Regions from separate parts of the Neorhizobium sp. DAR64872/K0K18 genome, predicted to be linked through region 1. Evidence: predicted binding sites of a transcription regulator. Region 1 holds the regulator's gene; each other region holds the start of a gene.
What was found. Region 1 encodes PhoB, which activates phosphate uptake and scavenging genes when phosphate is short. Its sites were predicted from a motif close to TGTCATNNANCTGTCAT; they were not measured.
Positions count from the first base shown of each region.

Region 2: the regulator PhoB is predicted to act here: its motif matches at 1,547-1,563, upstream of ACQY1P_RS11170 (esterase-like activity of phytase family protein).
Region 3: the regulator PhoB is predicted to act here: its motif matches at 1,441-1,457, upstream of ACQY1P_RS14315 (UDP-2,3-diacylglucosamine diphosphatase).
Region 4: the regulator PhoB is predicted to act here: its motif matches at 1,934-1,950, upstream of ACQY1P_RS22140 (NAD-glutamate dehydrogenase).

Region 1 is NZ_CP191446.1:374,526-377,772, forward strand. It holds gene pstB (phosphate ABC transporter ATP-binding protein PstB) at 1-715, shown strand, start outside; gene phoU (phosphate signaling complex protein PhoU) at 767-1,480, shown strand; gene phoB (phosphate regulon transcriptional regulator PhoB) at 1,606-2,289, shown strand; gene ACQY1P_RS07305 (DMT family transporter) at 2,271-3,185, opposite strand.
Region 2 is NZ_CP191446.1:1,190,560-1,193,806, forward strand. It holds gene lon (endopeptidase La) at 1-954, shown strand, start outside; gene hupB (DNA-binding protein HupB) at 1,141-1,416, shown strand; gene ACQY1P_RS11170 (esterase-like activity of phytase family protein) at 1,607-3,247, shown strand, end outside.
Region 3 is NZ_CP191446.1:1,800,052-1,803,298, reverse strand. It holds gene ACQY1P_RS14320 (NADP-dependent malic enzyme) at 1-1,293, opposite strand, end outside; gene ACQY1P_RS14315 (UDP-2,3-diacylglucosamine diphosphatase) at 1,511-2,326, shown strand; gene dgcA (N-acetyl-D-Glu racemase DgcA) at 2,351-3,247, opposite strand, start outside.
Region 4 is NZ_CP191446.1:3,419,818-3,423,064, reverse strand. It holds gene ACQY1P_RS22140 (NAD-glutamate dehydrogenase) at 1-1,837, opposite strand, end outside; gene pdxY (pyridoxal kinase PdxY) at 2,014-2,886, shown strand; gene ACQY1P_RS22130 (carbonic anhydrase) at 2,955-3,247, shown strand, end outside.

The DNA.
Region 1 (3,247 bases):
TGACAAGCGCGCTCTTTATGACGTGAACCTGAATGTCCGCCAAAATACCGTCACTGCTTTGATCGGTCCGTCTGGCTGCGGCAAGTCCACCTTCCTGCGCACGATGAACCGCATGAACGACACGATCGAGGGTTGCCGCGTCACCGGCAAGATCACGCTCGACGGCGACGATATCTACGACAAGGAAATCGACGTCGTGGAGCTGCGCGCCCGGGTCGGCATGGTGTTTCAGAAGCCGAACCCGTTCCCGAAGTCGATCTACGAGAACATTGCCTACGGTCCCCGCATCCACGGCCTTGCCCGCGGCAAGACGGAAATGGACGCGATTGTCGAGGCAAGCCTGCAGCGCGCCGGCCTCTGGGCAGAAGTCAAGGATCGCCTGCATGAAGGCGGTACCGGCCTTTCCGGCGGTCAGCAGCAGCGCCTTTGCATCGCCCGTGCGATCGCCGTTTCGCCTGAAGTCATTCTGATGGACGAGCCGTGCTCGGCACTCGACCCCATCGCCACGGCCAAGGTCGAGGAACTGATCCACGAACTGCGCGCCAACTACACGATCGTGATCGTCACCCACTCGATGCAGCAGGCAGCCCGCGTTTCACAGCGCACGGCAATGTTCCATCTCGGCCATCTGGTCGAGGAAAACGATACCGACAAGATGTTCACCAATCCGGATGACCAGCGCACCCAGGATTACATCATGGGCCGCTTCGGCTGATGCGGGCGCAGAGCCCGTCAGCCGCAACTGCAGACATCAAGGATCAGACACATGGTTTCGACCCATATTCTCTCGGCCTATGACGAGGAACTGAAATACCTGAACCGCCGGATCTCCGAAATGGGCGGCCTGGCGGAGCAGATGTGCGGTGATGCCGTGCGTGCGCTCGTCAACTCCGACTCCGCACTGGCCCAGAAGGTCATCTCGGACGACGTCATTCTCGACCATGCCGAGCGCGATATCCAGGACAAGGCGATCGTCACCATCGCCAAGCGTCAGCCGATGGCGGCCGACCTTCGCGAGATCATCGGCACGCTGCGCATCGCAGCAGACCTGGAACGCGTCGGCGACCTTGGTAAGAACACCGCCAAGCGCGTGCTCGCCGTGCAGGGAACAGGCGTCCCGCGCAAGCTCGCCCGTGGTTTGGAGCATCTTTCCGAACTGGCGCTGGTGCAGCTCAAGGACGTTCTTGATGTCTTCGCCAACCGCTCTGCGGAAAAAGCCGAGATCATCCGCCAGCGCGATGAAGAGATTGACGCGATGTACACCTCGCTGTTCCGCGAACTCCTCACCTACATGATGGAGGATCCGCGCAACATCACCACGTGCACCCATCTCCTGTTCTGCGCCAAGAACATCGAGCGCATCGGCGACCACGCGACCAATATCGCCGAGACCATCTACTACATCGCGACCGGCGCACAGCCGGAGGGCGAACGTCCGAAAGACGATACGTCCAACATGCTCGGCTCCGCCGGGACATGATGCAGCTCGCCCGAAATCGCCCGCCGGTTTCGGGACGATAACTGCCAAAACCAATGACCTGAAGCAGCGCGAGCGGATCTGGCGGATCTAAGTGCAGTTCGGGACGAGTGACGGAGCAAGTCGGAATGCAGCCGAAGATCGCAGTCGTGGAAGACGAAGAGGCCCTCAGCGTCCTCCTTCGGTATAACCTGGAGGCCGAGGGTTACGAGGTCGATACCGTGCTTCGCGGTGACGAAGCGGAAATCAGGCTTCAGGAGCGCGTTCCGGATCTTCTCATTCTCGACTGGATGCTGCCGGGCGTTTCAGGCATCGAACTCTGCCGTCGCCTGCGTATGCGGCCGGAGACGGAACGCCTGCCGATCATCATGCTGACGGCGCGCGGCGAAGAAAGCGAGCGCGTTCGCGGGCTTGCCACCGGCGCAGACGACTATGTGGTCAAGCCGTTTTCGACACCGGAGCTGATGGCCCGCGTCAAGGCGATGCTGCGCCGTGCCCGACCGGAGGTGCTTTCGAGCGTCCTCAAATGCGGCGATATCGAACTCGATCGCGAAACCCATCGCGTTCACCGCAAGAGCCGCGAAGTTCGCCTCGGGCCGACAGAGTTTAGACTTCTGGAATTCCTGATGGCCTCGCCCAGCCGCGTCTTTTCGCGCTCGCAGCTGCTCGACGGCGTCTGGGGCCATGACATCTATGTCGACGAGCGTACCGTCGACGTGCATGTAGGGCGCCTCCGGAAGGCGCTCAACTTTTCCAACATGCAGGACGTCATCCGCACGGTCCGCGGTGCCGGCTACTCGATGGAAGCCTGAGCACCGCGTCTCCTAGCCGGCAGCGTCATGGCAATCACGCCGGTCACGACGCAGGCGAGACCGAGCCAGGCTGTCGAGGCAAGTGTTTCGCCGAGAAACACGACGCCGATGCCAACGCCGATCGGCACCCGCAGATAGGCCTGCGCCGTCGTGCCGACGGAGCCCAGCGTCTGGACCAGCCGGAAATAGATGACGAAGGCCAGCGCCGTCGAAAATACCGCCAGCGCCAACAGGGCGAGCATGGAATCGGCGCTGGGCGTCAGCGTCCAGGGCCGATCGACCACGAGGCTCACGGGAATGAGGATGGCCGCCCCTGCAATCAGCGATCCCGCGGCGGGCATCATCGGGTCCAATCCTTTAAAATTCTTGCCGAAGATGGCAGCCGCCGCATAGCAGATCGTCGCCGCCACGATGGCGAGTTGCGCCCAGAGGTTCTCGCCCGAGCCGGCAAGCGCCTCCATGCCGACGATCAGGCATATGCCGACAATGCCTGCGGCAACTCCAAACAGCTTGGCCGCAGAGACGCTTTCATGGCGGGTGATCAGCGCCGTCAACAGAAAGGCGAAGATCGGCGTCGTTGAACTCAAGATGGTGGCAAGGCCCGCATCGGTCGTCTGTTCGGCCCAGGCGATGAGGGTGAAGGGGACCGCGCTGTTGAGGCAGGCCTGAACCGTGAAAAGCTTCCAGGTCTGCCGGTCGGTCGGCAGCTTCAATCCGCGAAGGCGTAGTGCCGCAGCGAGAATGAGCCCGGCGACCAGTGTTCTGACGGCAATAAAGGTGACAGGCGAAATCGTCTCCACACCGACTTTGATCAGCGTGTAGGACGCGCCCCAAAGCGTCGCGAGCGTGAGGAGCAGCAACAGATCCGTTGCCATGCTTGTTTTGGTGTCCGCCATTCCAGTTCCTATCCCCATCCATGCAATCTCCGCCCGCTCTTAGCGGAGAGAGGAAAAGAAAT
Region 2 (3,247 bases), 820 kb from region 1:
GTGATCCGCATCGCCGGGTACACCGAGGATGAGAAGCGCGAGATTGCCAAGCGTCACCTTCTGCCGAAGGCTATCCGGGACCATGCGCTGCAGCCGAAAGAATTCTCGGTGTCGGACGATGCCCTGATGGCGATCAGCCAGCAGTACACGCGCGAAGCCGGCGTTCGCTCCTTCGAGCGCGAGCTGATGAAGCTCGCCCGCAAGGCCGTGACCGAGATCATCAAGGGCAAGACGAAGTCGGTCGCGGTTACCGCTGCCAACATTTCGGATTACCTTGGCGTTCCGCGTTTCCGTCACGGCGAAGCCGAAGGCGAGGATCAGGTCGGTGTCGTTACGGGTCTTGCCTGGACAGAAGTCGGCGGTGAGCTTCTCACCATCGAAGGCGTCATGATGCCGGGCAAGGGTCGCATGACCGTCACCGGCAACCTCAAGGACGTGATGAAGGAATCGATTTCGGCTGCGGCATCCTATGTCCGCTCCCGTGCCGTCGATTTCGGCATCGAGCCGCCGCGCTTCGACAAGTCGGATATCCACGTGCACGTGCCGGAAGGTGCGACGCCGAAGGACGGTCCGTCGGCCGGTGTCGGCATGGCAACCGCGATCGTTTCGATCATGACCGGCATTCCTGTTCGCAAGGATGTCGCCATGACCGGCGAAATCACGTTGCGCGGCCGGGTGCTGCCGATCGGTGGTCTCAAGGAAAAACTCCTTGCGGCTCTGCGCGGCAACATCAAGGTTGTGCTGATCCCGGAAGAGAACGCGAAGGACCTCGCGGACATTCCGGACAACGTGAAAAACGGAATGGAGATCATCCCGGTGTCGCGTATGGGCGAGGTGATCAAGCACGCTTTGGTTCGCCTTCCCGAACCGATCGAGTGGGATGGCACGGTAGAGACTCCGGTCATTGCGACAGTTGACGGTGCCGACAACTCGTCGACAACGATCGCTCACTAAGCGGTGCCTTGAAGCCGCCACGAACTGATAAAAAAGCCGGCGAAAGCCGGCTTTTTTTGTGAAAAATGCCCAAGACCCCTTGTTTTTCAGGCTTTTTCGGAGCCTTTGGGTTGCCAAGTGCCGACGCAAAACTATTGTCGGCGCCGACCAAATGAGTCGTTCCAAAACCGTTGAAAGGGTGGAAATATGAACAAGACCGAACTGGTGTCCGCAGTGGCCGAAAAAGCCGGCCTCTCCAAGGCTGATGCCGCCTCTGCAGTCGATGCCGTTTTCGAGACTGTCCAGGCCGAACTGAAGAATGGTGGCGACATCCGCCTCGCTGGCTTCGGCAGCTTCTCCGTTTCGCGTCGCGAAGCATCCAAGGGCCGCAACCCGTCCACGGGCGCTGAAGTCGATATCCCTGCTCGTAACGTGCCGAAGTTCTCGGCCGGCAAGGGTCTCAAGGAAGCTGTTAACAGCTAATCGAAAGCATCTGGCGGCTTGCCGCCATGATGCAAAACGTCTCGAAAGGCCCGGTGAAAACCGGGCCTTTTGCATTGCTGGACGCATTTGTTTTGGCCAATCCAACAGACCGTCGTTCAACGCCAAAAAGTGTCATCCGCCTGTCATGACAGTGCAGCACAAGCCGAGTGTAGTTTCACGGAGGCTTCCCATGACATTTTCGACACGCGCCGCTTTGACCGCGCTCCTCCTCGGCTCCGTTGCAGCTCCTGCCGGCGCCGAGCAAGTCTTCAACCGCATTGCATCCTTCCCGGTCGCCCAGAACCTGCCCAAGGGCGAGGACAAGGCGACCTCGTCGGAAATCATCACGGCGACCGCAGACGGCAACACGCTCATCTATTCCGATGCGCCTGGCGGCACGATCGGCTTTATCGACATCACCGATGCGAAGGCTCCGAAGGCCGCCGGGTCGGTCAAGATCGACGGCGAGCCGAACTCGGTCGCCGCAACCGGTGCGAAGGTTCTCGTCACCATCGACCGGACCAAGGACCTCACCAAGCCCGCGGGCCAGCTCGGGGTGGTCGATATCGCCTCCCGCAAGATCGAGGCCACTTGCGATCTCGGCGGCCAGCCGGATAGCATCGTCGTCTCGCCGGATGGCACGTTTGCGGCCATTGCCATCGAGAACCAGCGCGACGAAAAGCTCAACGACGGCGCTCTTCTGCAGCTGCCGGCCGGCGAATTGCAGATCGTCACCCTGAACAACGGGGTGCCCATCTGCGACAGCATCCGTCACGTCGATCTGACGGGACTGTCCACCGTCGCTCCTGAGGATCCCGAGCCGGAATTCGTCAATATCAATGCCAACGGCGAAATCGTCGTGACGCTGCAGGAAAACAATCACATCGTCATCGTCGACAGCAAGACCGCAAAGGTCACCGCCCATTTCACGGCCGGCACGGTTGATCTCGATGGCGTTGACACCAAGACCGACGGCGCACTGACCTTCTCCGGCAAGCTCACGGCCATTCCCCGCGAACCGGATGCGGTGAAGTGGCTCGGTACCGATCGTTTCGTTGTCGCCAACGAAGGTGACTACAAGGGCGGGTCGCGCGGCTTCACCATTTTCGACCGCACCGGCAAGGTTCTCTATGACGCCGGCACGTCGCTCGAATATGCCGTAGCCCGCGTTGGTCACTTCCCGGAAAAGCGTGCCAAGAACAAGGGCATCGAGCCGGAAGGCCTGGAAGCTGCGACCTTCAACGGTCAGAAGTATTTCTTTGTCCTGTCGGAACGCGGTTCGATGATCGCGGTCTACAAGGATACCGGTGCGGAACCGGAACTGGTGCAGCTTCTGCCCTCGGGCATTTCGCCTGAAGGTGCCGTTGCCATTCCCGGCCGCAACCTGCTCGCCTCCGCCAACGAAGCCGATCTCGACGAAGATGGCGGTGCCCGCTCGCATGTCATGATCTACGAGCTTGGCGAAGGCGAAAAGGCCTATCCGATGCTGGTCTCCAAGGATGTCGACGGCAAGCCGCTCGGCTGGGGCGCCATGTCGGGCCTCGTCGGTGATGCGGAAAAGGACGGCATTCTCTATGGCGTGAGCGATAGCGTCTATGCCATGCAGCCCTCGATCTTCACCATCGACGCCACCAAGAAGCCGGCCGAAATCACCAGTGTCGTGCGTGTGACCCGCAACGGTCAGCCGGCCCAGAAACTCGATATTGAAGGTATCGCACTCGACGGCAAGGGCGGCTTCTGGCTCGCTTCCGAAGGCGACAGTGCCAAGTTCGTCGGTCACGGCATCTACAACGTCAGCGCCAAGGGCGAGATCAAGTCCGAGATCGCGCTT
Region 3 (3,247 bases), 1.4 Mb from region 1:
GCTAAGCTGGTCGAGATAGGCCTCGAAATCCTGGATCGGACGAGCGGCGACGCCGCTTTCGGCCGCAGCGCGTGCGACAGCCGGCGCGATGCGCAGGATGAGGCGCGGATCAAACGGCGAGGGGATCAGGTAGTCGGGGCCGAAGATCGGCGTTTCACCGGAATAGGCTTTCGCGGCGACGTCGGAGACTTCCTCGCGGGCAAGGGCTGCGATCGCCTTGACCGCCGCCATCTTCATTTCTTCGTTGATCGTGCGGGCGCCGCAATCGAGCGCACCACGGAAAATGTAGGGGAAGCAGAGGACGTTGTTGACCTGGTTGGCGAAGTCCGAGCGGCCGGTGCAGATCATCGCGTCGGGACGCTCCGCGCGGGCGAGTTCCGGCATGATTTCCGGCGTCGGGTTGGCGAGCGCCATGATCAGCGGCTTTTCGGCCATCTGCACCAGAAGTTCGGGCTTCAACACGCCCGCGGCCGACAGGCCGAGGAAGACGTCTGCGCCGGCGATATTGTCGGCCAGAACGCGGTTGTCGCTCTTCTGGGCGTAGATCGCCTTCCACTCGTCCATCAGCTCGACGCGGCCCTCATAGACCAGCCCTTCGATATCGTGGACCCAGATGTTTTCCTTCTTCGCACCAAGCGACACGAGAAGATGCAGGCAGGCAAGCGCCGCTGCACCGGCGCCCGACGTGACGATCTTGACGTTATCGATCGTCTTGCCGGCAAGCTCCAGGCCGTTGAGGATCGCGGCGGCGACAATGATCGCCGTTCCGTGCTGATCGTCATGGAAGACCGGGATGTTCATCTTTTCGCGAAGACGACGCTCGACCTCGAAACATTCCGGAGACTTGATGTCTTCGAGGTTGATGCCGCCGAAGGTCGGCTCCAGTGCCGAGATCGTCGAGACCATGGCTTCGATGCCGGGCGCGTCGATTTCGATGTCGAACACGTCGATGCCGGCGAATTTCTTGAAGAGGACGGCCTTGCCTTCCATCACCGGCTTGGAGGCGAGCGGGCCGATATTGCCGAGGCCGAGCACGGCAGTGCCATTGGAGACCACGGCGACCAGATTGGCACGCGCGGTGAATTCCGCGGCCATTTCCGGATTGTCGCGGATCGCGAGGCAAGGGGCGGCCACACCCGGGGAATAGGCAAGTGCCAGGTCGCGCTGGTTGCCGAGCGGCTTGGTGGCCTGGATTTCCAGTTTGCCGGGGCGGGGATAGCGGTGGAAGAAGAGAGCCTGTTCGTCGAGATCTCCGGTTACCGGCGATGGTTTCGGATTGTCGTGCCCATCCATGCTCTTATGGCTCCTCGTATCGATTTCCGTCCTGACATGCGAGTCCCCTCCTTACATCAATCGATCCATCGAGAAACTACAATATTTGCGATGCTGTCGGATTTTGCCGCCGGTTTCGGGTGGTCGCCGACTGCGGCGATCGCGCCCTGTCATCATCCTGAAACACGAGTTTGATTTTCGAAGGGTAGGACAAGGTAGGTAACGAAGGGACGTTTCCGTGGCCGATGCAATCGAGACAAGGCATTTCAGAACCCTGTTCATTTCGGACGTGCATCTCGGCTCCAAAGCCGCCCGCATGGACTTTCTCCTCGATTTCCTGCGCTACCACGAGGCGGAAACGATCGTGCTGGTCGGCGATATCGTCGACGGCTGGCGGTTGAAGCGCAGCTGGAACTGGCCGCAGGGCTGTAACGACGTGGTTCAGAAGCTTCTGCGCAAGGCGCGAAAGGGCACGCGGATCGTCTACATTCCGGGAAACCACGACGAATTCCTGCGCGATTTTCCCGGCATGCATTTCGGCGGTATCGAGGTCGCAGACCGGATGATCTACGAAATGGCAGACGGGCGGAAATACCTGGTACTGCACGGTGACGAGTTCGACGTCGTGGTGCGCAATGCACGGCTGCTCGCCTATCTCGGTGACTGGGCCTATGATGCGGCGATCGCCATCAATGTCGGTCTTGCAGCGGTGCGCCGCCGCATCGGCCTGCCATACTGGTCATTCTCCGCCTGGGCGAAGCTGCAGGTGAAGCACGCCGTGAATTTCATCGGCGAGTTCCAGAAGGTTGTCGTCGACGAGGCTCGTCGCAACAATGTCGATGGCATCATCTGCGGCCATATCCATCATGCTGTCATGGAAGACATCGACGGGATCCACTACGTCAACACGGGCGACTGGGTCGAAAGCTGCACGGCGATCGCCGAGCATCGTGACGGGACGCTGGAGCTGATCTCCTGGCAGAAGATCGCGAAGACCGCGGAAATCACGACGATGCCGGCACCGGAGACGATCAGGGGCATGCAGGCCGCGTAACGGCCCGACGATGCAAGGGACTCATTATCCCCAGAGGTCCGTCCGGGGCGGATAGACCAGCGATCCGTCGTATCGCAGCCCGTCCGGGCGGTCTTGCGCCAAGAGTAGCGGACCGTCGAGATCGGCGTAGTCGGCATCTTGCGCCAGAAGAACTGCGGGGGCCATGGCGAGCGACGTTCCGACCATGCAGCCGATCATGACGGCAAAGCCCAGTCGCTGCGCCTCCTCCTTCATGATCAGCGCCTCCGTCAGCCCACCGGTCTTGTCGAGCTTGATGTTGACGGCGTCGTAGCGGTTTCTCAAACTTGCAAGATCGCCGGTTGCGTGCACGCTTTCGTCAGCGCAGATCATCACCTTGCGGCGGATGGTGGCAAGGATTGCATCCTTGCCGGCTGGCAGCGGTTGCTCGATCAACGAGATACCGAGGGCGTCTGCGACATCCAGATGTCGGGCCAGATTGTCCTCCGTCCAACCTTCGTTGGCATCGACGATCAGACGCGAATCGGGCGCTGCCTGCCTCACCGCCCGCATTCGGCTTTCGTCATCGTCTGTGCCGAGCTTGACCTTGAGGAGAGGGCGGGCCGCATTCCTGCGCGCATCCTCTGCCATTGCCTCCGGCTCGCCAAGCGACAGCGTGAAGGCGGTGATCAGCGGCTTTTCGGCAGCTTCAATCATCGACGCCACCGATCGGCCAAGGCTTTTGGCTTCCAGATCCCACAAGGCGCAGTCCACCGCGTTGCGGGCGGCTCCCGGTCGCAGGCGCGTCTGCAGTGTGTGGCGATCCATGCCATCGTGCATCATCGAAGCGAGGGAGTTGATCTCGTCGAGGACGCCTTCGGTTGTTTCACCGTAGCGTTTGTAGGGAACGCATTCGCCCCGGCCGGTCAGGCCGTCGCGGGTGATCGCACAGGTCACCACCTC
Region 4 (3,247 bases), 470 kb from region 1:
GTCCCTCACGCGCAAGATCGATCTCGCGGGCACCGTCGAGCTGCAGTTCCATGTCGTGCAGGACGATGAGGTCCGCCTGCGGGCCGGCGTGGATTTCGAATGTCTGCTCGCTGACCACGTGAAAGCCGAGATTTTCGAGAAGCGGCACGCGGCGCGACAGGGAAAGATGCTGGTCGCGGTGGAAGATCTTTAGCGAAACGGTGTTCGCATCGTCACCGGGGCGCCGGTAGAAGTCGATGCGGATTGTTTCACCCGCTGCGCAGGCGGCAATATCGGGCAGGTCGGCAAAGGTTTCTTCCGGAGAGAACGCTTCCTGGAAAGCGCGGGTGACGGACAGGCGGGGTCCGTCTTCCGCAAGCAACGCGAACCTGTCCTCCCAAGGCGTGGCGATGAGGCGCACGGCCTCCTCAAGCTTTGCCTGCGCGACACGCGGCGTCTTGCCGCCGCTGCGGCCGATGATCATGTGGACGCGGGCCACGCGGGCTTCCGGAAACGCCGGGTAATAGGCCGAGACGTGGCCGTCGAAGATTTCGCAGAGATACGCGCCGACCTTTTCGCGGACGATCGAATTATAATCCTCGCGCGGCACGTAGACTATGACCGAAACGAAACGGTCGAAATGGTCGATACGCGGCAGCACGCGCACGCGCGGCCTCTCGCTCAGCTCCATGATCTGTTCGCAGAAGCTCGAGAGCACGTCGAGATCGATCTGGAAGAGATCGTCGCGCGGGTAGGATTCCAGCGTGTTTTCGAGCATGCGGCCCGAATGGCTTTCCGGGTCGAACCCGAAATTCTTCTCGATGCGGGCAATCTTTGCGCGCAAGAGCGGCACGTCGCGGACGGACTGGGTATAGGCCGTGGACGTGAACAGGCCGACGATGCGCAGTTCGCCGACCACATTGCCCTTTTCGTCGAAGCGCTTCACCCCGACGTAATCCATATAGGCGCGACGGTGCACGACGGATTTGACGTTGGCCTTGGCGACGATGAGGAAATCCGGGCCGTCGAGAAATTCGAGGATTTCTGGCGTCGTCGTGACCTGATCCTTGCCCTGACGCAGGACGAGCACATCCGGATCGGACAGAATGCCGAGGCCCCTGCCCTTGCCGCGCTCCACCTTGGCATCGGCGCCCTTGCCCGAATAGGTGTATTCGCGCATGCCGAGGAAGGTGAAATTGTCGTTCCTGAGCCAGTCGAGAAAAGCATACGCCTCGTCGGCATCGGCCTTCTTGCCTTTTTTAGCGTTGACGAGTTGGGCCTGGGCGTCTTTGAGAACGCCGAGCATCGCGGACCAGCCGGTAATGGCCTGGTGCACCTGGTTAAGAACAAAGCGGATTCGCTCGACCAGCCCGTCGGCTTGCTCGTCGTTGAGCTGAGGCACATGGATCTGGATCAGGCTGACGTGATGGGCCGGGTCGCCGGGTCGCTCGCTCGAGTGAAGCGTCGGCTGCTTGCCCGGTTCGATGACCAGGATCGGATGGACGGCCATCGTGAGGTCGCGATAGGCCGTCGTAACTTCACCCATGACCGAATCGAACAGAAACGGCATGTTGCGATCAATCACCGTAATGATCGAAACCGGCATTCCATCGGGCTCGACACCATCAAGGGTTTCGATTGTGATGTCGGCCTTGATTCGCGTCCAGGCTTTCAGCCGTCTTGCGGCATGTCCCGCGCACAGGGCGAGCATTTCTGGGGTGTAGTTTTCGAGATCGTCACTGCTGGCGCGGCTGAAGATCAGGAAGGGATCGAGATTGTCCTCCATGCCGGAAGCGGCCGCAATCTTGCCCGCCTTCTCGATCTGCTTGTCCCGCTTCGGGTTTTGCCGGCCTGCCATCTGTCTCTCCCTAAATTTTTTCTCAACGTGCGATAAAACGCAGCCAATGTCATTATGCTTTGCCGCGGTGTCTCACCGGTGCTTGCGGCTGGAATTTGTCATAGGCGTGTCACGTCTTGTTGACATGCCGACACAGAGATCCGATCAACGGTTCGATAACGTCGAAAGCAAGCATCATGCAGGGTAATTCAGGCGCGGTCATCGTCATTTCCAGCCATGTGATCCGTGGCTCGGTCGGTAACCGGGCCGCCGTCTTCGCGCTCGAGACCCTGGGATATCCCGTCTGGGCCATGCCGACCGTCGTGCTGCCCTGGCATCCCGGGCACGGTCCTTCGACGCGCCTGACGTTTCCCGAATCGGATTTCGACAAGGCTATAGACGATCTCATCCGGGCGCCATGGCTCGGCGAAGTGAAGGCGGTGCTGACCGGGTATTTCGGAAATGCCGCGCAGCCGCGCGCCGTGGCACGACTGATCGAGGCGCTGCGGAGAAACAACCCGGACCTTATCTATGTCTGCGATCCCGTGATGGGCGATCTCGGCGGGCTCTATATCCCGCAGCCGACAGCCGAAGCAATCCGCGACGAGCTTCTGCCGCTTGCCACCATCGCCACGCCGAACCGATACGAGCTTGCCTGGCTCTCGGGTGCACCGCTCGATGATAACAATGCGATCATGGAGGCAGCAGTCGCGCTCGGGCCGCCGCGGATGCTGGTGACCTCGGCGGTGCCGATGATGACAGGCAGTACAGGCAATCTCTATCTCACCGGCAATCATGCGCTGCTGGCTGAACACCGGCTGATCGACCACGCCCCGAACGGGCTCGGAGACCTACTCTCAGCGGTTTTTCTCGCCCGCGTCATGTCCGGCATGGATGAAGAGAAAGCCCTGCAGACAACGACTGCCAGCGTGTTCGAAGTGCTGGCGCGTTCGGTAAAGCGCGGGGCCAACGAGCTGACGCTGGAAATGGATGCCGCCAGCCTCTCGACGCCGATGGCGATGGTCCAGATGCGCCGGCTCGTGCATCCCCTTAAGAGGCGCAAGCCGTAAGCTCAAAGAGCATGCCCATCCACACAATGGCCGTTGATTCTCGTCTGGCTGCACGATAATCGTGAGCCATGAGCGAATTTCCAGAAAAACTGCTTTCGGGCTACCGTAACTTCATGAGTGGTCGCTACAGCGACGAGCGGGAGCGCTACCGCGCGCTCGCCGATACCGGCCAGAAGCCGCATACGCTCCTGGTTGCCTGTTGCGACAGCCGCGCGGCGCCCGAGACGATCTTCGACTGCGGTCCGGGAGAACTCTTCGTGGTCCGCAACGTCGCCAACATGGTACCGCGCTACGAGCCCGACAGCCAGTTTCACGGGACATCGGCTGCGGTTGAATACGCGGTGCAGGTGCTCGAGATCCG